Regions from separate parts of the Methylobacterium sp. AC433 genome, predicted to be linked through region 2. Evidence: predicted binding sites of a transcription regulator. Region 2 holds the regulator's gene; the other holds the start of a gene.
The links. Region 2 encodes LexA, which represses DNA repair genes until DNA is damaged. Its sites were predicted from a motif close to TGTTCNNNNTGTGTTCNG; they were not measured.

Region 1 (11,686 bases), on a different contig from region 2:
GGCACCGGCGAAGTCCCGGTGGGTGAAGATGCGCAGGCAACCCGGAACCGCCTCCGCGGCGGCGAGGTCGAAGCCGATGATCCGTCCGCGCGGGATCGTGCTGGTGACCAGGGCCGCATGGGCGAGGCCCTCCAGGCGCGTGTCCGAGGCATAGGTCGCACGGCCCGTGACCTTGGCGGCGCCCTCGACGCGGGGATGCGGATGCCCGAGCCAGGCCGGGTGGTCGAGCGCGTCGGTCGGTATCGCCATCGGCCTCTCCTCGCCTCACCGCAGGAGTAACCGCAGGACCGGCCCGCCCGATCCGGGCGCGACCCCGAGTCGCTCGACGCCGGCCCTCAGGCGAGGAAGGGCAGCAGGTGGTCGAGCACGATCTCGGGCGCCTCCTCCTGGAGCAGGTGCCCGCAGGGCAGGGCGTGTCCGTCCACCCGGTCGGCCTTCTCGCGCCAGGTCGCGGCGACGTCGTAGAGTTGCCCGACCGTGCCCTGCGCACCCCAGAGGGCGAGGAGCGGCGCGGTGACCCGGCGCCCGGCCGCCTCGTCCGCGGCGTCGTGTTCGAGGTCGATGCCGGCCGCGGCACGATAATCCTCGCAGATCGCGTGGATGCCGCCGGGGGCGCGGTAGCAGCGCAGGTATTCCCGGATCAGCGCCTCGCTCGGGATGCCGGGCGTCCGGCTCTGGCCGGCGAGGTGGTGACGCAGGTACGCCTCCGGATCGGCGCCGATCATCCGCTCGGGCAGCGGCGCCGGCTGGATCAGGAAGAACCACCAGAAATACCGGGTCGCGAAGGCGCGGTCGGTGCGGGCGTACATCGTCTGCGTCGGCGCGATGTCGAGGACGGCGAGGCGGTCCACCGCGGCGGCATGGTCGAGGGCCATGCGGTGCGCGACGCGCCCGCCGCGATCATGCCCGACCACGGCGAAGCGCTCGTGGCCGCAGGCGCGCATCAGCGCGACGGCGTCGGCCGCCATGGCCCGCTTGGCGTAGGGCGCGTGATCGGCCGCCGAGGCCGGGCGATCCGAATCGCCGTAGCCGCGCAGGTCGGGGGCGACCACCGGATGGCCGGCCTCCCGCAGCCGGGGCGCCACCGCGTGCCAGGTGGCGTGGGTCTGGGGATGGCCGTGCAGGAGCAGCACCGGCAGTCGGTGACCGTCGGGGGACCGGGCGACCCGGAGCCGGATATCGGGCAGCGCCACGTCGTCGAGGTCGAAGCCGGACAGGAACGGGCACGGCCCGCGGCGGGTGATGTCGATCGGCGGCATGGCGTTCCGGAGGCAGCGCAGGGAGGTTTCGGCCGTTCACGCGGTCGCGTTCCGCCTCAACCCTTCCAGTTCTTCAGGGCCGCGAACGGGCTCAGCGCGGGGTCGGCCGCTGGCGGGTTGAGCACCGGCTCGACCTGCGCGATGGCGTCCGCCAGGGAGAAGGCCGAGCCGCTGGTCAGCTTCCCGCCGGCGGCGTCCTTGTGCCCACCGCCGCGGAAGCGCCGCGCGCCGTCGAGGGCGGTCTCGTTGTTGGAGCGGAAGGACATCGTGCCGGCCCGCTGCACGTTGAGGACCCGCTTGGCGCGGCCGCTCTCCATGATCAGGTCCGAGACTCGCTGGAAGGTGCCCGAATCGAGGCCGAAGGACATCAGCGTCCCGTCCGAGAGGGGATGGAAGAGGTCGGAGCGGGCGAGCACCCGGGCGATGCGCATGCGGGTGGTGAGCGTGCGGTCGTCGCCTTCGTCGTCGGCGAGGTAGGCGTCGAGGATGGCCTTGCGCAGGGCCGGCACCTGGCCCTCGATCACGGCCGGGGACGCGCCGTCGCCGAGCAGGCGCGCGACCCCCAGCAGGAGGTCGCCGACGAAGCGGTCGTGCCAGGGATGGCCGATCGGCACGAGATTGGAGACGTTGTCCCAGAACATCTCGTCGAGGCTGAGGCCGCTGCGGAATTCCGGGCGGTCCTTGCGCCAGAGGTCCACCGCGTCCACCGCCGTCACCAGGGCGCCGAGGATCGGGTCCTCGCCGGCCGCGCGGGTCGCGTAGAGCGCCCGGTGCTCGTAGGCCATGCGGGTGGCGCAGCGGGCCTCGTCGATGAGCACGACGATGTTCGGGTCCCCGAGGTCGAAGCGCAGGAGGCCCGGTACGTCCGGATCGGCCTGCGGCGCCAGTCCCTGGTCGCGCAGCTGGTCCACCGACGAGGCGTGGTGGTCGAGCACGACGAGGCGGTGGCGCGCCTCCGGCTCGCGCCGGCGGTTGAGGGCGGCGAAGTTGCGGATGAACGTCACCGCGACCGCCTCGAGGCCGAGATCGGTCATCAGGATCATCTCGGGTGCCGCGGTCTTGCCGAGGCGCTTCAGCTCGGTCTCGACCACCGGCCCGACATCGGAATAGCGCGGCACGTGCACGATCCGGGCGACGTCGGCGAACTGGCCGACCACCGTGGAGGCGCCGTAGCCGTCGAGGTCGTGGTGGGTGATCTGGGTGATGTGCACGTGCCTGTCCTCGGGCGGGTCGCGAAGCGCGGACGCCGCGTGTCGTACGGCGTCCGTCGCGTTGTCTGGGCGCCCTTATGGGGCACGCCCGCCTCCGGGGCGAGCCCTGCCGCGCCTGCGTCGGTTCCGCGGTGGATCGCGGGAAGCCCGGGCTTGATTCCCGCGCCCGAACCGGGATTCTGCGAACAGACCACGAACACGGGCCGACAAACGATCGGGAGGGGCGTCCGCGATGGACCCGGACGACGCGGGCGCGATCCGCAAGATCATCCACATCGACATGGACGCCTTCTACGCCTCCGTGGAGCAGCGCGACGATCCCGCTCTGCGGGGCCGGCCGGTGGCGGTGGGCGGATCGCGCGAGCGCGGGGTCGTGGCGGCGGCGAGCTACGAGGCGCGGGCCTTCGGCGTGCGCTCGGCCATGCCCTCGGTGACGGCGCGCCGGCTCTGCCCCGACCTCGTCTTCGTCAAGCCGCGCTTCGAGGTCTACCGGGCGATCTCCGAGCAGATCCGGGCGGTCTTCGCCGAGCACACCGACCTGATCGAGCCCGTCGCCCTCGACGAGGCCTATCTCGACGTGACGGAGAACCGGCAGGGGCTGCCGACCGCCACCGCGGTGGCCCGCGCGATCCGGGCCTCGATCCGCGCGCAGACCGGGCTCGTGGCCTCGGCGGGCGTCTCCTACAACAAGTTCCTGGCCAAGGTCGCCTCAGACTTCCGCAAGCCCGACGCCCTGTTCGTGATCACCCCCGCCATGGGGCCGGCCTTCGTCGAGGATCTGCCGATCGGGCGCTTCCACGGCATCGGGCCCGTCACCGAGGCCCGCATGAAGGCGCTCGGCATCCTGACCGGGCGCGACCTGCGCGCCCTCAGCCTCGAGACCCTGACGGCGCGGTTCGGCGCCTCGGCGCCCTACTATCACGGGGTGTCGCGCGGGATCGACGCGCGCCCGGTCCGGGTGAACCGGATCCGGAAGTCCATCGGCGCCGAGAATACCTTCTCGGAGGATTCGGCCGACTACGCGGTGCTCGCCGGGCGCCTGACGCCGATCCTCGACAAGGTCTGGGGAGCCGCCGCCGCCAAGGAGGTCCGGGCCCGCACGGTGACGCTGAAGGTGAAGTTCGCGGATTTCGAGCAGATCACCCGGGCCCGCTCGCTGCCCGGCTTCGTGCCGGACCGCTCCGCCCTGGAAGAGGCCGTGCTGGCCCTCCTGCGCGACCTGTTCCCCCTGCGGCGCAGCGTGCGCCTCCTCGGGGTCTCCCTCTCCGCCCTGGAGCACGGCCCGGCCCCCGAACCGCGCCAGCTCGGCCTCGGCCTGTGATCCGGATCCGCACGCCTCAGGGACAGGCCGGCGCGGCGACGATGCGCTGGCCGCGCCGCAGGACCAGGATGAAGGCGAGGCCGAGCGCCGCCATCGCGGCCCCGGCCACCGAGACCGCCGGATAGCCTCCGCCGAGGTCGATCACGAGGCCGCCGAGGGCCGCACCGATGGCGTTGCCGAGGTTGAACGCGCCGACGTTCAGCGCCGAGGCGAGGTTGGGCGCCTCGCCGGCCTCAGCCATCGCCCGCATCTGCAGGGGCGGCACCAGGGCGAAGCTCGCGACGCCCCAGAGCAGGATGAGCGGGGCGGCGACCCAGCGCGATTCCATCCCGACGGCGAAAACCCCGAGCAGCACCACCAGCGCCACCAGGGACGCGATGATCGTTCCGTCCACCGTGCGATCGGCCAGGCGTCCGCCCGCCCAGTTGCCCAGGGTCAGGCCGACGCCGTAGGTCACCAGCATGGCCGTGACGAAGGACGTGTCCGCTCCCGCCTCGATGCGCAGGATCGGGACGATGTAGGTGAAGACCGTGAACATCGCGCTCGACCCGAGGACCGTGAGGGCGAGCGCGCCGAGGACGGCCGGCCGCGCCACGACCCGAAGCTCCGCGCGGATATCGGGGGCGCCGTCCACGGGCAGGGGCGGCAGGGCGAGCCGCAGCGACAGCATCGCGACGGCGCCGATGCCGGCGATGCCCCAGAAGGCGGCCCGCCAGCCCAGCACCTCCCCGACCCAGGCGGCGAGGGGCACGCCGCCGATCGTCGCGACGGTCAGGCCCGAGAACATCGCGGCCACCGCGGCCGCGCGCCGCTCGGGCGGCACCAGGCCGGCAGCCACCACCGATCCGATCCCGAAGAAGGCGCCGTGGTTGAAGGCCGTGACGATCCGGGCCGCGAGCAGCATCGCGTAGCCGTCGGCGAGGGCCGAGATCACGCTGCCCGCAGTGAAGATGCCCATGAGGCCCACCAGCAGGGCCCGGCGCGGCACCCGCGCGAAGGCGAGGGTCATCAGCGGGGCCCCGATCAGGACGCCGAGCGCATAGGCGCTGACCAGCAGGCCGGCGGCCGGGATCGACACGCCGAGATCGCTGGCGATCAGCGGCAGCATGCCCATCGGCGAGAATTCGGTGACGCCGATCCCGAAGGCGCCGATGGCCAGCGCCAGCAGGGGAGGATGGATTGTCATGGGGGAGGCCTCTCGGTAATCGTTCCCGACAGGCACATGATGCAGCGCGACACAGGTCGGTAGCCGAATCTTCGGACCGACATCCGTGACTCAGGAGCACGAATGCAGCGCGATCGGATCGACCGGACGGGGGAGATGGCGGCGTTCGTGGCCGTGGCGCGGGAGGGCAGCCTGTCCGCGGCGGCCCGCGGCCTGGGGCTGACGGCCTCCGCCGTCAGCCGCATCGTCACCCGCCTCGAATCCCGACTCGGCGTCCGGCTGATCGTGCGGACCACCCGCACGCTGCGCCTCACCGCCGAGGGCGCGGCCTACGCCCGCGCCGCGCGCCGCATCCTCGCCGACATCGAGGAGAGCGAGAGCGCGATCGCCGACCAGGCCTGCCCGCGCGGACGGGTCCGGATCAGCACCGCCTCCGCGCACGGCCGGCTGGTGATCGTGCCGCTGCTGGCGGCGTTCGTGGCCCGCCATCCCGGCATCAGCGTCGACATCGACCTCAGTGATCAGGTCGCCGACATTCTCGGCGGCCGGGCCGACGTCGCGATCCGGTTCGGGACCCTGCCCGACAGCCCGCTCACGGCGCGCCGGCTCGGCGATACCGGCCGCACCGTCGTGGCCTCGCCCGCCTACCTGGCGCGGGCCGGAACACCGCAGGTCCCGGCGGATCTCGCCCGGCACAACTGCCTCGACTTCAACTTCCGCCGCGCCGAGCCCGGCTGGCCATTCCGCGCGGACGGACGGGACCACCTGCTGGCGGTCTCCGGCAACATGACCGCCAACAACGGCGAAACGCTGGTCCAGCTCGCCCTCGGCGGGGTCGGCATCACCCGCGTCGGGAATTTCCACATCGCCGACGAACTCGCGAGCGGGCGCCTGGTGCCCCTGCTGGAGCGCTTCAATCCGCAGGATCGGGAGGCCATCCACGCGGTCTTCGTCGGCGGCGCGGCGATGCCGGCGCGCGTCCGGGTGCTCATCGACTTCCTGGCGGAGGCCCTGCGCGGGCCGAACGGATCACCGGCGGCCGGCACGCCACACGCAAACGAAAGGGGCGCTACCCTCTCGGATAACGCCCCTTCGGATCAGCCGGTCCCGCGGGCGGGACCCGCGATCTCCCTTAGTTGAAGGGATCGATCTCGGCGGACTCGTAGCTCGTCACTTCCATGCCGACGCAGACTTCCTGGACGATGGGGGCAGACCACTTCATGACGTCTCTCCTGGTTGGTTTTGGGGGTGAAAGCCGAACCCGGCCGGGTTCGATCCGCCTTACGGCTAAGGACAGGCCTCGAAAGGCCGCGCCTTAGTTGAAGGGATCGATCTCGGCGGACTCGTAGCTGGTGACTTCCATGCCGACGCAGACTTCCTGGACGACGGGGGCGGACCACTTCATGGGAAACTCCTTCGTGTTCGACCCCCTCGATATGCCGTTGTGTTGGGCACAATACAAGCGCGCACTACACTTATATTTCTCATAGGATCGCGAGAAAGTGCCGGCCCCGACCCCGCTGCCGAGTCCGTGCGCCGTCATCAGACCGGAAAACCAGTGATATGATGCCGGCGACTTGGCCCGATGCGGGCAATGGCGGCAGCCGCGATGAGGGGGCGACGGCACGGGTGCAAAGGAAAGATCCGGCCGGCTCCGGTTTCGGCTTGACGCCCCGGGGAGGGGAGGCGCACTGACGCGCCGCCGAGCGGGCTCGCGCGGGGGTCACGACTCACCGGGCGGCACGCCTCGGCTCCCTCTCGACGATTCCGATGCCCAGCGACAATCCAGACCGATCGCCCGCGCCGTGCGCGGCCGCCTCCGCTCCCTCCGCCTGACGCCCCGCTGCCCGGGCTCCGGCGGCCCGGCGCGGGACGGCCCCACACGGCCGGATCGCGCGCCCTGCGAGGTGAGCCCATGAACGAGATCGCTTCCTTCCCGACCGGCATCGATCCGGCGGTGCTCGCCGCCCGCCTGTCGGACGAGCGCGCGCCCGACATCGTCGAGGCGTTGAACGAGGAGGCGCCCGAGGTCGCCGCCGCCATCCTGCTCGGCCTGCCGGTGGAGCGGGCGATCGAGGTGCTCGACCAGCCCGAGCTCGACTGCGCCGCCGACATCATCGAGATGCTGCCGCGCGACCGGGTCGCCTCCTTCCTGTCGGGCATGTCGGCCGACCGCATCACCGACCTCTTCCGCGAGATCGAGGAGCCGGGCCGCTCGGACCTGCGCGCCCGCCTCGACGCCGAGACCCGCGGCGCCGTCGACCGGCTGAGCACCTACGGCGAGGAGACCGTCGGCTCGCTGATGACGACGGAGTTCGTCGCCGTGCCGGGCAGCTGGACGGTGCAGCAGACCCTCGATCACGTCCGGCAGGTGGAGAAGACGCGCGAGACCATCTACGCGATCTTCGTCCTCGACCCCCGCACCCGCGCGCTCACCAAGGCCGTGCCCCTGCGCCGGCTGATCACCGGCGGGCCGGACGACAACGTGCTCTCGGTGGCGCCCAACCGCCGCCCCCTGGCGGTCTCGCCCACCGCGAGCCGCGAGGAGGCGGCGCGCCTCATCTCGAAATACGACCTCCTCGCCCTGCCCGTCATCGACGCGGTCGGCCATCTCATCGGCATCGTCACGGTGGACGACATGATCGACGCCATGGTGGAGAAGCAGACCCAGGACGTGCAGCGCTTCGGCGGCATGGAGGCGCTGCCCGAGCCCTACATGGACATCCGCTTCCCCACGATGATCCGGAAGCGGGCGGGCTGGCTCTGCGCGCTGTTCCTCGGCGAGATGATGACCGCCACCGCCATGCAGGGCTTCGAGGGCGAGCTCGAGAAGGCCATCGTCCTGACCCTGTTCATCCCGCTGATCATGAGCTCGGGCGGCAATTCCGGCAGCCAGGCCACCTCGCTCCTCATCCGCGCCCTCGCCCTGCACGAGGTGCGCCTGCGCGACTGGTGGCGGGTGGCCCTGCGCGAACTCCCCACCGGCCTCGTGCTCGGCACGATCCTGGGCGCGATCGGCATCGTCCGGATCGTGGTCTGGCAGAAGACCGGGCTCTACGATTACGGCGTGCACTGGCCCCTCGTGGCGGCCACAGTCGGGGCGGCGCTGGTGGGCATCGTCACCTTCGGCTCGCTCACCGGCTCGATGCTGCCCTTCCTGCTGCAGCGCCTCGGCTTCGACCCCGCCACCGCCTCGGCCCCCTTCGTCGCCACCCTCGTCGACGTCACCGGCCTCGTGATCTACTTCTCGGTGGCGATGCTGATCCTGCGCGGGACGCTGCTGTAGGCGGGCTCAGATCCGGGGTCGGAGGCTCGTGTCGCTGAGCACCGAGCTGGCGAGGCGGTCCGGCCCGATCTCATTCGCGGAGTAGCCGACGAGGGCGGCCAGGCTCTCGCGGGCGCGCCAGACGCGGCTCTTCACCGTGCCGATCTTGCAGCCCATCACGGTGGCGGCCTCGTCGTAGGTCATGTTGTCGATGGCCACGAGCGTCAGGGCCTGGCGCAGGGTCGTCGACAAACGTCCGATGGCGGCGTTGACGTCCTCGAGGTCGAGGACGGACCCCTGTGCCGGCAGGGTCACCAACTGTGCCGCGTAGCTGCCGTCGCTGTCCTCCACCTCGTGCACGCGCTTGCGCTGGCCGGAATAGAAAGTGTTGCGCATGATGATGGTCAACCATCCGCACACGTTGGTACCGGGTGTGAAGCTCTCGCGGTACATCCAGGCCCGCAGCATCGTGTCCTGAACGAGGTCGTCGGCGCGGGCGGCGTCGCGGGTCAGGGACAGCGCGTACTTGCGCAGGCCCGACGCATGGTCCTGCAGGCCCTGCCGGACCTCCGCCGTGAGGGTCTCGCCCCGGGCCGCGAGCGCCGCTTCGAGCCGGGCCAGCAGGCTGGCGAAGCGGTCGGGCTGGCCGTCATCGAGGGACGCATAGGTATCGCGCAGGTGCTGCCCGAGGGATCGTCGGACCGCCGGCTCCAGCAGGGGCGCGGTCTGGGTCGGGGCGGCAGGTCCTGATTGCGATGTCATCCAGTGTCTTCTCAGCCTATCGGGCGGGCACTGGCCCACCCCTTCAGTCCGAGAGAGTGTGCAAAACAAGGAACACACCCGCATCAACACAGGTTAATGGGAAGACATTCAAAGGTCTTTGCACGCTTTCGTACAGTCAAGCCTGCGCACAACAACGATAACGCAAAGCTTCTTCTTGAAATTGTATTATAGAAATACGACAAAGAGCCCGCCGCGGCCATAGCCGGGCGGGCCGAGTCCAGGGAGGAACGCATGATGCGTAGCCCTTTAACCCGCCGGACCGAAGAGTGTTCAATGTGGGCGGGAGGCGAAGATCCGGCGGCCAGGGCCAACCCCATGGCGGAGAGCGGCCGATCCGATCATGCCGCCCCGAGCCGTCCTCGCGGGATGCGCCTGCGAGCCGCCTCCGCGAGGGGCGGAGCGGAAGACGCCGCCCGGATCAGGCGGCCTCGATCAGCCGGCGATACTCGGCCTCCGGCACGCCGTAGCTGTCCCCCGCCACGGACAGGAGCCCAACCCGGTCGAGAACCTCGATGCGGCCGCGCCGCGCCTTGATCAGGCGATTGCCTTCCAGCATCTGCAGGGTCAGCGTCACGGTGGTGCGCTGCACACCGAGCATGTACGACAGGAAGTCGTGGGTCACGGTGAGTTCGTCGCCGAGGACGCGGTCGTGGCACATAAGCAGCCAGCGGGCGAGGCGCACCTCGATGTTGTAGCTCGCATTGGCGAAGGCCGTCTGTGCGGTCTGGACGAGCAGGGTCTGGACGAAGCGCAGCAGCAGGTTGCGCAGGGTCAGGCTGTGCTCGGCGGCCGCCAACAGCGCGGCGGCCTCGATCGCCAGCATTTCGCCCGCGTTCTGGACGAAGTGGTCGTAGGGCGTGCGATCGCTCCCGAGAAGGACCGGGGCGACCCCGACCACGCCCTCGGGCCCGATGATGCCGACCTCGACCTTGCTCGTCCCGGCCGTGGTGATCGACGCGTAGCCGGCCTCAGGAAAATAAAGGTCCTGGATCGGCTGGTGCGGATAGATCAGCCCCTGACGCAACTCCGTCGGCATCGACCGCAGGTGCGGCTGAAGCAAGCTGTAATCGCCCGGGGAGAGACGTTTGAGCAAACGGTTGCGAACGACAGATTGCTCTAACAGCGACACGGCCCTGTCCCTTGGGGCAAGAGCATAAATAGTCTCTCACGGACCCACAATCAGGAATATATACAAGCGATTTCTCGACTATCTGTACGATGCGAGACAAAGGCAAGCCTGGCCGGGCATCTGTCGGGTAGTCGACATTCCCCGAATGTCGGGCACCGCACCAAAGGTCCGAAGCGCTGCCAGAGCCATCGATTGTGGATTTATAAAGCGCGCGATTCGGGGAATACGGGAGCGGGGCCACGACCCGAAGGGCGGCGGCGCAAGGTTCCCGGCCGTGACGGCGAGGAGATCCCGCATCCGGGTGCATGGGCGGATCACGCACCGAATTGCGTGCCCGGAGATCGGTCGGATCGAGGATCAGGGGTGCCGTGACGGATGTTGTGAAGCCGAGGCCGGATGGCGGGGATCGTGCCCTGCCGCGGGCGCCGGAGCGCGCGCGGTGAGGGCGCCGGAGCGCGCGCGGTGAGGGCGCCGGAGCGCGCGCGGTGAGGGCGCCCTTCGGCCGTCCAGGACAGGGGTCGGGCGTCCCGGATCCGCGTGACGGGAATGGGACGAACCCGCTGGTCCGCAGGTTGGAGCATTTCGGTGCCCTGACGGCCGAGGACCGCGCCATCCTGTCGGAGTTCTGCGCCGATCCGTTCGCGGTCGGCGCCCGCACGGAGATCGCACAGGACGGCGCGCGGCCCACAGGTGCGTTCGTCCTCCTCGACGGCATGGCCTGCCGCTTCAAGCTCCGGGCGGATGGAACCCGCCAGATCCTCGCCTATCTGGTGCCGGGTGATTTCTGCGACCTGGACATCGCCCTGCTCGACCGCCGCGACCACGCCATCGCCGCCCTCTCGGCCTGTCGCGTCGCGCGCATCGGGTTCGATGCGCTCCGAGACCTGACCGCTGCGCAGAGCGCCCTGATCCCCCTGATGCGCCGGGCGTCCCTGGTCGACGACGCGATCCTGCGCGAATGGCTGATCAATCTCGGCTCCCGCTCGGCGATCGAGCGGATCGCGCACCTGCTCCTCGAATTGCTGATGCGACTGCGGGCGGTGGGACTGGCGCGGGCCGACGGATACGACCTTCCGGCCTCCCAGGTCGATCTGGCCGACTCGACCGGCCTCTCGACCGTTCACGTCAACCGAACGCTGCAGGAGCTGAAGCGCCGGGAACTGATCGAGATGCGTTCCCGCATCCTGCAGATCCGGAACGTCCCGGGCCTGACGAACCTGAGCGGCTTCGACCCGCGCTACCTCGCGCCGGGACCGACGATCGATCGCTGACCGGTCGGCCCATGGGATCGGTGGGCCGACCGGTCGCGCAGGCGTGGGCAGGTGTGATAGCCGGGCCGATTAGGGGATCGGGCGGGCCACCGGGTGCGCCGCGCGGATGTCCTCCGGGAGGGCCTGGAAATCGGTGTAGCCGGCCTCGCGGGCCATCGCGTCGAGGGCGGATGCGGCGTCGCACGCGCTGCCGGTCCAGAGGACGGCCCCATTCGTCTGCTGGCGAACCTCGAAGATGCTCATGATTCGTTAACCCCGTGAGGCGAAAGGTCTATAGTCACC
Region 2 (11,686 bases):
GGCAGCTTCTACGCCATCGAGATGCTGCCGCCCTTCTGGCGGGCCGTGAGCCTCGCCAACCCGGTGGTCTACCTCATCAGCGGCTTCCGCTGGGCCTTCTTCGGCACCTCGGATGTCGGCGTCGGCATCAGCCTCGCCATGGCGCTGGTCTTCCTCGTTCTGTGCTTGGCCGGCGTGACCTGGATCTTCCGGACCGGCTACCGCCTGAAGAGCTGAAGCGGTGGGCGTCCCGTCAGGGGCGCCGGGACAGGAAATCGAGCACGCCCGTCCTGTGGCCGCGATCGCCAACGGCCGTGCTGTGATCGCGGTTCTGCAGTTCGAGAGCGGTGGCGTTCGGGAACAAGGCCGCCAGTGCCGGACCAGAGCCCGAGACCGTGTCGAAGGTGCCCGTCGTGACCAGGGTGGGTGTCAGGATCTCCGCGACCTCGGCGCGCGACAGGGCCTGGCGCGAACCGCGCATGCAGGCGGCGAGCGCCCGCAGGTCGCTCTTCGTCTGCTCGGCGAAGGTGCGGAACGCGGCGGCCGTCGGGTTCGGCGCACGTGCGCCGGTTTCCGCCTCCAGGGCTTCGGCGATCCCATCCGGCAGGCCCTTGCCTTCCACGAGGTGCAGGCCGAGGCCGCCGAGGAGCAGCGAGCGCACGCGCTGCGGCGCGTCGAGGGCAAGGAAAGCGGCGATGCGTGCGCCCATCGAGTAGCCCATCACGTCGGCGCGTTCGATCCCGAGATGGTCGAGCAGGCGGCGCGCGTCCTGGGCCATGAGGTCGGCTCCGTAGGCCTCCGGATCGTAGAGCTTCTGGCTCTCGCCATGCCCCCGGTTGTCGAACGCGATGGTGCGATAGCCGGCTTGGGTCAGGGTTCGGACCCAGAGGGTGTTGACCCAGTTCACCGCATGATTCGAAGCGAAGCCGTGAATCAGCAGGATCGGATCGCCCGACCCGCCCACGGCCGGGACGTCGATATAGGCGAGGGTGACACCGTCTGAATCGAAGCTCTGCATGGGCTCGGGCCTTATCGGTCGGGGCATGATGCCTGCCTCCTTGGACCGCCGGGCGCGCGGACGGAAGCCCCCGCCTGACGGCCTCCCGGAAATGAAAGCGGCGGCAGGTCGCCCTGCCGCCGCGTTTCTTCGAACCGGACCCTCAGATCAGATTAGAAGGTGATGCCGGTCTCCAGCATGTAGCGCTCCTGGGAGGTCTTCAGGCCGCTCCGGCCGAACCCGAACCCGGGGTTGATGTCGTAGAGTTGCACGGTCGAGAATTCGCCGCGGATGAAGTAGCGGTCGAAGGTGAAGGTCGGGGTCACTGTGAAGGAGAAGGCCGAGCTGCCGGGACCGTAGAGGACCGAGGTTTGCCCGAACGGGTTGTTACGGTTGCCGCTCTGCGTGATGTACTCGACACGCCCGGCGAGAGCGAAGTTGTCCGTGAAGGCGTAGCTGGCGAGGAGCGCGCCGCCGAAGGTCTCGGCACCGGCGAGGCCGAGCACGGCGTTCCGCTCGACGTTGGTATACTGCACGTACGGCGTCACGATCCACGGACCGTCCGCGTAGGTGTAGTTGGCGCTGATGATGCTGCTGTTCTGCAGCGACACCGGGGTGGCGTACTGGAAGCGCAGGCCGCGGCGACCGAACGGGTCTGCGAGGTCGAAATTGGTGAAGCTCGAGAAGTGCGTGCCGCCGTTGATGCCGATCGTGTTGGCGGCGTCGATCTTGTAGGTGATCGCTCCGGTGACCCAATTGATTTCACCGGAATAGAAGCCGTCGGTCGCGGCGAACGAGGCCGCCCACGGGCCGTCCGAGTAGTTCACCTGCACACCCTGGTTGATCACGTTCTCCTGGCCGAAGAGGAGACCGCGCGAGATGTTGAGGTTCTGGAAGGTGAAGGGCAGCTCGGAGCCGATCAGGGTCGGCATGCGGCCGCCCTGGATCGACCAATTATCGTTGATCACGTACTTGCCGTAGGCGATCGGAACCGGGGAGTAGAGCAGATCCGTCTGGTCGAACGTGCCGTAGATCGGAAGGCCGAGACCGGGGATCGAGTAGGCGCCGAAGGCGGCGTAGAACTGGAAGGGGCCGTCAGCCTTCTGGATGAAGCCCATCAGGTTCGAAACGTCCACGCGACCGGCGCGATCGCTCGGCAAGGGGGCGGGCGAGAACGTGTACTGGTTCGGCTGTGTGTAAAAGTAGCCCGTGACCGCGCCGCCGACGTAGATGTCGCCGAAGGCGCCGAGCGTCAGGCAGGCCGGGTTCGGGTTCTGCTTGATCACGCCGCCATAGGCCGGGAACGTGATCTCGGCCTTGCAGGAGGCCGGGGGAGCCGGAACGGCCAGCACCTTCGCCGGGATGTCGGCTGCGAAGGCACAGACCGACGACAGCAGGACGGCTGAGAGGGCGAGGAGCGAGCGGTGCATGGTCATGGGGAACTCTGCGGAGGAATCTGCGTTATGGCGACGTTCTCAAAGGTTCCCCGCTACGGCAAAGCTATCCTTTGTGCATGCGCCTACTTTTAAGGCAATCTAGCCCCGTCCATACTGGTTTCAGTCGTGGTGTTGCCACAATGGAACAGCTTTGGCCTCGGAAGGCCGCTCTCGGGGATTTGTCCCAGCTTGCAGGAAATTTCTCGGGCTGGACGGGTGGTGCAGCTTATCGCCGCTCTCCGTCCGCGCGCTGAGGGGGCACGTCCGGCATCGACTTCGGGCCAGGGCCTCGTGTCGCCTTCGCTTGCCGCCGCGCCCGCGCGCTGGCATCAGCAGGCACGATGAAAGACACGCAGCCCTACGGCACCTACGCTCCCACCGGCCTCGTCGCCCGCATCGCCCAGCAGACAGGGCGGATCTCCTACGCCAGCTGGGCGGGCCGGCGCCTCGCCCTGTTCCTGCGCCGGGTGGCGATCGGCCTTTTGCGGGGCGCCCCCCTCGACGTCGAGCGCTACGGCGCGCGCATGCGGCTCTACCCCTACAACAACAACTGCGAGAAGAAGGTGCTCTTCACGCCGCAGTTCTTCGATCCGGAGGAGCGCGAACTCCTGCGCTCGAAGCTTCAGCCGGGCTGCACCTTCCTCGATATCGGCGCGAATATCGGGGCCTATGCGCTGTTCGTGGCAGCCTTCGCAGGGCCGCGCGCGCGCATCCTCGCAGTCGAGCCGCAGCCGGACGTGTTCGACCGCCTGACCTACAACATCGCTCAGAATCCGTTCGGGACGGTGAAGGCGGTGGCCTGTGCCGTCGCCGACAAGGCCGGCGAACTCACCCTGTTCGTCGATCCGCGCAACCGGGGCGAATCGAGCTTGAAGATCGTCGGGACGAACGAAGGCGCGCAGATCCGGGTGCCGGCCCTGCCGCTGCTCGATCTCGCCCGCGGCGAGGGGATCGAGCGCATCGACGCCATGAAGCTCGACGTCGAAGGGGCCGAGGACCTGATCCTGGAGCCGTTCCTGCGGGCGGCCCCGGCCGCACTCAGGCCGGGCCTGCTGATCGTCGAGAACGGCACCGATCAGTGGCAGATCGACCTGCCTGCCCTCCTGGAACAGCACGGCTATCGCCGGATCGCCCGCACGCGCCTCAACCTGATCTTCGAGCGGGCCGCCTGACGGCGCGTCGTTCCCCCCTCTACCGAGCCGGCTTTCGCGGAGACGGGCGTCCTACAGCACCGGGATGGCGTCGGCGATGGTGATCCCGCCGGGGCCGATGCGGCAGCGATGGGCGTGCACGGCGACGCCAGCGGCCCGTGCGGCCTGGAACGCCCGGTCGAAGACTGGGTCGAGGTCCCGGGCCACGTCGAAGCGGTCGGCCCACATCTGCACCACGATGACGACCATCGCGCGGCCCCCGGCCTCCACAACCGCAGCCAGGTCCGCCATGTGCCGGGCGCTGCGAGCGGCGACGCAATCCGGGAACTCCGCGAGGCCGGCCCGGCGCATCAGGTGGCAGTTCTTCACCTCGACGTGGCATGGCGGCACTTCCTCGCCCGTGGCGAGGAAGTCGACGCGGCTGGCCTGCGCGTAGCGGACTTCCGGGCGCAGGACGGTGTAGCCGCCGAGCACCGGCAGGCTGCCGTCCGCGAAGGCTTCCGCCACCAGGGCGTTCGGCCGCATCGTGTTGACGCCCACCCATTGCCGCCCGCCGGGCAGGTCCGCCTCCACCAGTTCCCAGGAGAAAGCCAGCTTGCGCGTCGGGCTCCGGGTCTCGGACACGAGTGCGCGCGCGCCCGGAACCGCGAGGCCCAGCATCGCCCCGGGATTGGGGCAGTGGGCGGTGACCAGGGAGCCGTCGCCTAGTTCCATGTCGGCCAGGAAGCGCTTGTAGCGACGCACGAGGCGCGCCTCGATCAGGGGCGCGGAGAAGCGCATCGGCGGATCCGGGGCAAGAAATAGGTTGATGCGGGCTCCCGTCGGCGCGGAATCGGGCAGTCCTGAGGCGCCTGGGCTGGTCAGTGCTACCCGGATGCGACAGAATTCGCGGGGCGCGCCCCGGGTCGTTAGCCGGGAAAGCCGCTGTTCGTCCGCGAGGCCGCCATGTTCAATCTGTTCGACATTCTCCAGGCGCAGGCGGGCGCCAATGCGCAGGGATTCGGACGGCAGTTCGGCCTGTCGCCGGAACAGGGCCTGCGTGCGATGGAGGCTCTGATGCCGGCGCTGACCATGGGCCTGCAGCGCAACGTCGCTCACGATCCCACCGGCTTCGCCCACCTGTTCAACCTCGTGGGGCCGACTGCCCCCATGGCACCGAGCGCGACGCCGCAGATGGACATGCTGGTCAAGCAGTTGTTCGGCTCGCCACATCTCAGCCAGGCGGTGCTGCAGCAGGCGGCGACCGTCAGCGGCGTCGCGATGCCGGCCCTGAAGCAGATGCTGCCGGTCATGGCCGGTATGGTGGTGGCGGGGATCGTCCACGTCATGATCAACCAGGCGCCTGCGCCTGCGCCGGCCTCGCGCGCCGAGGCGAATCCCTTCGGCTTCCCCCCCAACGCCTGGTCGGAGATGATGGAGGCGTTCCTGAAATCGGGTGCCTCCGCCGCGAGTCCCGCGCCCTCGCCGCCTCAGGCGCGGGCGCGCCCGACGCCGCCCCGGCTCACGGCCCCGTCACGGCCAGGGGCCGATGCACCGGACAAGACTGCTGCGGACGCCCCCTTCGACGTGATGCAGCAGATGTTCCAGACCGGCCTGGAGGTGCAGCAGGAAAACGCGCGCGCCATGCAGCGCCTGTTCGACACCTTCTGGCAGGATCCCCGCGTTTCCACCGAGGCGGGGGGCGAGGCCCCCGGTGCCAAGCCCCGCAGCGGACGGACCCGGACGTCGTAGCGCCACCACACCGTCGTCCGCGACAGGCCGCTCCCGATCGGGCCAGGGCCCCGACGCGTCCGCGGCAACGGGCATCCGTGAAGGGATCTGCCCACGGCGCGGTTCCGGCCATCCCCGGCACCTCGAGGGCTCTTGACAGGAACCCTTGCAGAACACTTACGGAACGTTTAATGTGTTCGTGGTTTGTTTCTGGTGCCATCCGCCGCGCTTCGTGGCGCTAACGAAGAGTGTCCCGCATGTTGACGCGTAAGCAGCTGGACCTGCTCCAGTTCATCCAGCTTCGGATGCGCGAGAGCGGCGTTCCTCCGTCCTTCGACGAGATGAAGGACGCCCTCGATCTGAAGTCGAAATCGGGTATCCACCGCCTGATCACGGCCCTCGAGGAGCGCGGCTTTCTGCGCCGGCTGCCGAATCGGGCGCGCGCCATCGAGGTGATCCGGATGCCGGAGAGCCTGGGCGGGAACGCGGGCGCGTCCCGCGCCGCTCCGGCTCCCGAGGTGCGCCGCTTCACGCCTAGCGTGGTCGAAGGTGGCAAGGGCAAGGGCTTGCCGGCGGGTGCCTCGGTGTCCCGCCTGCCGACGACGCAGGCCACTGACGAGAGCGGCCGGGCGGTGACCATCCCGGTGATGGGCCGGATCGCGGCCGGCACGCCGATCTCGGCCATCCAGGAGCAGAGTCACTCGGTGACGATGTCGCCGGACTTCCTCGCCGGCGGCGAACATTACGCCCTGGAGGTGCGCGGCGACTCGATGATCGAAGCGGGAATCCTCGACGGGGACCTCGTGGTCATCCGTAAACAGGACACCGCGAATACCGGCGACATCATCGTGGCGCTCATCGACGACGAGGAGGCGACCCTGAAGCGCCTGCGTCGGCGCGGTTCATCCATCGCCCTGGAAGCCGCGAACCCGGCCTACGAGACCCGCGTGCTCGGTCCGGACCGGGTCCAGATCCAGGGGCGCCTGGTCAGCCTCGTTCGTCGCTACTGAAGGCTCTCGCCGTCCGGTTCGTCACCGGACGAATCCGACGGATCGCCAGTTCGGTCCGGCGCCGCTCGCGGCGTCGGCGGGCTGAACAGGTCCGATGGGGCCGGTGCCGCTTCCGTTGGTTTTCGTGACGAATTCGCGCGCCAGGGGACGAGGTCACCAAAACGTTTGGCCGTCGCGCGTACCGGGCCATCGCGGGCGAGGCGAATCGACGTCGCGCCGTGTGACTGCAGGAAATTCCGGTCGACGATGATCGGCGCGGCACAGCCTGGAGGGGCGGATTGCCGGGAAATCAGGATCTCGGCCCTGGCGCAATCCTCCCCGAGCGCGCGCTTGTCGGTGGTCAGCGCGAGCGCGCGGCCGTCTGGCGTGATCAAGGTGCAGCCGAGGCGATCGCAGCGCGCCCCCTGAAACGCTGGGACGTCTTCCACCTTGCGGCCGTCGCCATCCGCCTTCAGCCATTGCCCGAGGACGAAGGAGGGTGGCCGCCCCAGAGTGGCGAGCCGCCCGCTGCGGTCCCGGATCGCCGCACCCGCCCCCTCGCGATCGATGTAGATGTCGTGGCGATCCGGAGTGGCCGCGCAGGCGATGCCGATTGCCGCCGGAAGCAGGCCGAGCCAGCGCAACGACGAGGCCGGGAGGGTCAGGACGATCAGCGCGGATGCCATGAGACCGAGAGCACCCGCCCCGAACGCCGGAATCACCACGACCGCGTGCCCGAAGCCCGCGATCCAGGTGGAGATCGTCAGCATCCCTCGCACAGCGAGGCCCATCGCCCACCAGACCGGCTGATCCAGGGCAAACGGATAGGCGAGGATGCCGAGGACGGCCGACGGCATCACGGCCAGGGAGACCAGCGGCAGGGTGAGCGCATTCCCCACCAGCCCGAAGGGCTGGATCGTCTGGAAATGATAGGTCGCGAAGGGAGCCGTGGCGATCTGTGCGACGAGGGTCGTCGCCAGGGTGCCGACGATCGCCGTGGTCAGCAGAGCGAAAGCGCGGGGCAGCAGGCCGATCCCATCGCGGCGCAGCCCGCGGCCGCCGATCAGCGGTGCGCAGGCGATCAGGCCGGCGACCGCTCCGAACGACATCTGGAAGCTCGGGCCGAGGAGCCCCTCCGGCTCGCGCGCCAGGGCGATCAGGGCGGCGATCGCCAGGTTCCGCATGCTGAGGGCCGGCCGGTCGACCAGGATCGCGCCGAGCATCACCAGGGTCATGATCAGCGACCGCTCGGCCGCGATGTCCCAGCCGGAGAAGACGCAATAGGCCGTCACGCCCACCATGGCGACGATCGCCGCGAGCTTCTTGATCGGCCAATGCAACGCTGCGTACGGCAGCATGGCCAGCAGCGCACGCACGAGCCAGAACACCACGCCGGCCGCCAGGACCATGTGCAAACCGGAGATCGAGACGACGTGGTAGATTCCGGCGGCGCGCAGAATATCGTTGGTCTCGCCGCTGATCAGCCCGCGCTTGCCCGTGACGAGGGCTGCCGCCACGGCTCCGGCCTGCCCGCCATTGGCATCCGTGATCCGGCGCGTCAGGGCGTTCCGCGCCGCGTCGACGGCGGCGGCGAGGCGAAACTGCCGGTCCGCGGTTTCGGGCACCGGCCGCACCTCGACTTTGCCGACGAGCGAGCCGACCGCGCCGATCTCGCGGAAGAAGGCATCCCGGGCGAAGTCGTAGCCACCGGGCCGGGCGGCTTCCGGTGGCGGGAGCAGCCGCGCGGTCGCGGCGATGTGGTCGCCGGGCTTCAAGGTGTTCGCCTTGCGGTAGGAGACGCGCACCCGGGTCGGCCGGACCTCGGGGCCGAGCGTACCGAAGCGCTCGACGCGGATGATCAGGCGTGCGCCCTCCTCCCGCTCGTCCAATCCCTCGATGGTTCCGAGCAGGGGCGCGATGGTGGTGCGGGCCAGGATCGGACCGCTCACGCGCTGCACCCGCGCCGTTGCCGCCGCGAAGCCGAGGAACGCCGCGATGGCTGCGACCACGAGGGCGAGCCCGATCGGACGGCTCGCGAGGAACGGAGTCGTCCCGGCCAACAGGCCCGCCGCCACGAGCGGCGCCAGGACCGACGGTGTCCCTTGGGTGCCCAGGAAGAACACCAGGATGCCACAGCCGAACGCGACGGCAATCCATGCGAAGAGGCGGCGCTGCTCGATTTCGCGGTTCCACCCGGTGCGGAGCCAGGCGACGACGAGGCCGGCACCTGGTCGACGCGCGGCGAGGTGGCGCGTGATGCGCCCCATCGCAGCCGCCGCACGTGCCTGTGCCATCGCGTGAACCTCCGGCCCATGTCCCTATCAGGGAGGCAGCGATGGGCGCCGGCGATCCTCGGACCCTGCGACCCGGGGACCTGGACGATTTCTTAACGCTGGCCCGCGCGCATGCTACACGCGCGGTTCCGGGCCGGTCGATCCGCTTCCCGCCCGTTTCACGAGCCATTCAAGTCCAGATTGATGTCGTCAGCCGTCGTCACGCGCTTCGCGCCCTCGCCTACGGGTTACCTCCACATCGGCGGTGCTCGCACGGCCCTGTTCAACTGGCTCTATGCCCGCCGCTTCGGCGGGCGCATGCTGCTGCGCATCGAGGACACGGACCGGGAGCGTTCGACCCAAGGGGCCATCGACGCGATCCTCGACGGCATGCGCTGGCTCGGCCTCGATTGGGACGGAGAGGTCATCTACCAGTATGCCCGTGCCGCCCGTCACCGAGAGGCCGCCGAGGCACTGCTGGCCTCCGGCAATGCCTATCGCTGCTATGCCACGCCCGAGGAACTGACGGCCATGCGCGAGGCCGCCCGGGCGGAGGGACGGCCCCTGCGCTATGACGGCCGCTGGCGCGACCGCGATCCGTCCGAGGCGCCTTCCGGCGTCAAGCCGGTGATTCGCCTGCGCGCGCCCACCGACGGCGAGACGGTGGTCGATGACGGCGTGCAGGGGCGCGTGGTCTGGCAGAACAAGGATCTCGACGATCTCGTGCTGCTGCGCTCGGACGGCAACCCGACCTACATGCTCGCCGTCGTGGTGGACGACCACGACATGGGCGTCACGCAGGTCATCCGGGGCGACGACCATCTCACGAACGCCGCGCGCCAACGCCAGATCTACGACGCCCTGGGGTGGGAGGCGCCCGCCATGGCGCATATCCCCCTGATCCACGGGGCCGACGGCGCCAAGCTCTCGAAGCGCCACGGCGCCCTGGGCGTCGATGCTTATCGCGACCTCGGCTACCTGCCGAGCGCCCTGCGCAACTACCTCGTGCGCCTCGGCTGGAGCCATGGCGACCAGGAAGTGTTCTCCACCGAGGAGATGGTCGCCGCCTTCGACCTTAAGGCGATCGGCCGCTCGCCGGCCCGATTCGACTTCGCCAAACTGGAGAATCTCAACGGATTCTACATCCGGGGCGCCGCCGATGCCGACCTCGTCGCGGCGATCGACGATGTGCTGCCGGTCCTCGGTCCGGCACGGGGGATCGCGGTGCCCATGAGCCCGTCCCTGCGCGCGACGCTCACCGCCGCGATGCCGGGCCTGAAGGAGCGCGCCAAGACCCTGGTGGAACTTCTCGACAGCGCCTACTACCTCACCGCCGCGCGCCCCCTGGTACCCGACGAGAAGGCGAAGGGGCTTGTCGGCGACGAGGCCCGGGATCGTCTCGCTACGCTCCTGCCAGGTCTCGAGGCGCTGCCCGATTGGACCGCCGCCGCCACCGAAGGCGCGGTCCGGCACTTCGCCGAGACCAACGGGCTCAAGCTCGGCCAGATCGCGCAGCCCCTGCGGGCTGCGCTCACCGGGCGCGCCACCTCGCCGCCGGTCTTCGACGTGATGGCCGTTCTCGGTCGCGAGGAATGCCTCGGCCGCCTGCGCGATCAGATCGGCTGAGATCGCAGCGCACAAAATTGCCGATTCGGTTCGGCATTTTGTGCGCAGGAATGACAAATCGGCCTGGATTTCGCTTCGACACCGAGGTGAGACGGGCCGTCGGTTGATGACGGTCCGCCGATCCGCTACCCCCATGCTCGCGTGAGCAAGTGCAGCATGCGCTGCCTTTGCACCCCGGACCCGGGTGGTCGATTGCATCGCCACGCGGGCCGCCGCCGCCCCGCTGCCACGAAAGGGTCCAGGTCTCCATGAGCGCCTTCAGCACGATCACCGTGGGCGACGACCACGTCGAACTTCCGATCAAGACCGGCACCATCGGTCCGGACGTCATCGACATCGGAAAGCTCTACGCGAAGACGGGCAAGTTCACCTTCGACCCCGGCTTCACCTCGACCGCCTCCTGCGAGTCGAAGATCACCTACATCGACGGCGATGCGGGTATCCTTCTCTACCGCGGTTACCCCATCGAGCAGATCGCTGAGCAGGGCGACTTCCTCGAGACTTGCTACCTGATGCTGTTCGGCGAATTGCCGACCCCGGCACAGAAGGCGGATTTCGACTACCGGATCACGCGCCACACCATGGTGCATGACCAGATGAACCGCTTCTTCCAAGGGTTCCGCCGCGACGCGCACCCGATGGCGATCATGGTCGCCTGCGTCGGCGCGCTCTCGGCCTTCTACCACGATTCGACCGATATCTCGGACGACCAGCAGCGCATGGTCGCCTCGATGCGGATGATCGCCAAGATGCCGACCTTGGCTGCGATGGCCTACAAGTACTCCATCGGCCAACCGTTCGTTTATCCGAAGAACGACCTCGACTACACCTCGAACTTCCTGCGGATGTGCTTCGCGGTGCCCTGCGAGGAGTTCAAGGTCAATCCGATCTTCGCCCGCGCGCTGGACCGGATCTTCATCCTGCATGCCGACCACGAGCAGAACGCCTCGACGTCGACGGTCCGTCTCGCCGGATCCTCGGGCGCCAACCCCTTCGCCTGTATCGCGGCCGGCATCGCCTGCCTGTGGGGCCCCGCCCATGGCGGCGCCAACGAGGCGGCGCTGAAGATGCTCGAGGAGATCGGGCATCCGGAGAACGTCGCCAAGTACGTGGCGAAGGCCAAGGACAAGAACGACCCGTTCCGCCTGATGGGCTTCGGCCACCGGGTCTACAAGAACTACGATCCGCGCGCGCGAATCATGCAGAAGACCACCCACGAGGTGCTCGGACAGCTTGGCATCAAGGACGATCCGCTGCTCGAGGTCGCGGTGCAGCTCGAGCAGATCGCGCTCAAGGACGACTACTTCATCGAGAAGAAGCTCTACCCGAACATCGATTTTTACTCGGGCATCACCCTGAAGGCGATGGGCTTCCCGACCTCGATGTTCACGGTGCTGTTCGCCCTGGCCCGCACGACGGGTTGGATCGCCCAGTGGGCCGAGATGATCGAGGATCCCTCGCAGAAAATCGGCCGCCCGCGCCAGCTCTACATCGGTCCCGACAAGCGCGAGTACACGCCGATCGA

Region 1: a site for LexA is predicted at 2,652-2,669, ahead of dinB (DNA polymerase IV). Genes of this name have one in related genera too.

What each region holds. Positions count from the first base shown of each region.
Region 1 is NZ_CEEDBN010000012.1:87,282-98,967, reverse strand. Features, by position in the region: gene AC0IWM_RS16780 (xanthine dehydrogenase family protein molybdopterin-binding subunit) at 1-249, opposite strand, end outside; gene AC0IWM_RS16775 (alpha/beta fold hydrolase) at 336-1,259, opposite strand; gene AC0IWM_RS16770 (dimethylmenaquinone methyltransferase) at 1,316-2,470, opposite strand; gene dinB (DNA polymerase IV) at 2,703-3,791, shown strand; gene AC0IWM_RS16760 (MFS transporter) at 3,808-4,977, opposite strand; gene AC0IWM_RS16755 (LysR family transcriptional regulator) at 5,080-6,096, shown strand; gene pqqA (pyrroloquinoline quinone precursor peptide PqqA) at 6,089-6,178, opposite strand; gene pqqA (pyrroloquinoline quinone precursor peptide PqqA) at 6,272-6,361, opposite strand; gene mgtE (magnesium transporter) at 6,872-8,242, shown strand; gene AC0IWM_RS16735 (sigma-70 family RNA polymerase sigma factor) at 8,249-8,983, opposite strand; gene AC0IWM_RS16730 (Crp/Fnr family transcriptional regulator) at 9,423-10,133, opposite strand; gene AC0IWM_RS16725 (Crp/Fnr family transcriptional regulator) at 10,619-11,404, shown strand; gene AC0IWM_RS16720 (hypothetical protein) at 11,474-11,647, opposite strand; gene AC0IWM_RS16715 (hypothetical protein) at 11,682-11,686, opposite strand, start outside.
Region 2 is NZ_CEEDBN010000013.1:87,454-99,139, forward strand. Features, by position in the region: gene AC0IWM_RS17485 (ABC transporter permease) at 1-216, shown strand, start outside; gene AC0IWM_RS17490 (alpha/beta fold hydrolase) at 233-997, opposite strand; gene AC0IWM_RS17495 (outer membrane beta-barrel protein) at 1,150-2,412, opposite strand; gene AC0IWM_RS17500 (FkbM family methyltransferase) at 2,754-3,584, shown strand; gene sfsA (DNA/RNA nuclease SfsA) at 3,636-4,343, opposite strand; gene AC0IWM_RS17510 (DUF937 domain-containing protein) at 4,509-5,294, shown strand; gene lexA (transcriptional repressor LexA) at 5,531-6,283, shown strand; gene AC0IWM_RS17520 (ComEC/Rec2 family competence protein) at 6,277-8,556, opposite strand; gene gltX (glutamate--tRNA ligase) at 8,740-10,161, shown strand; gene gltA (citrate synthase) at 10,410-11,686, shown strand, end outside.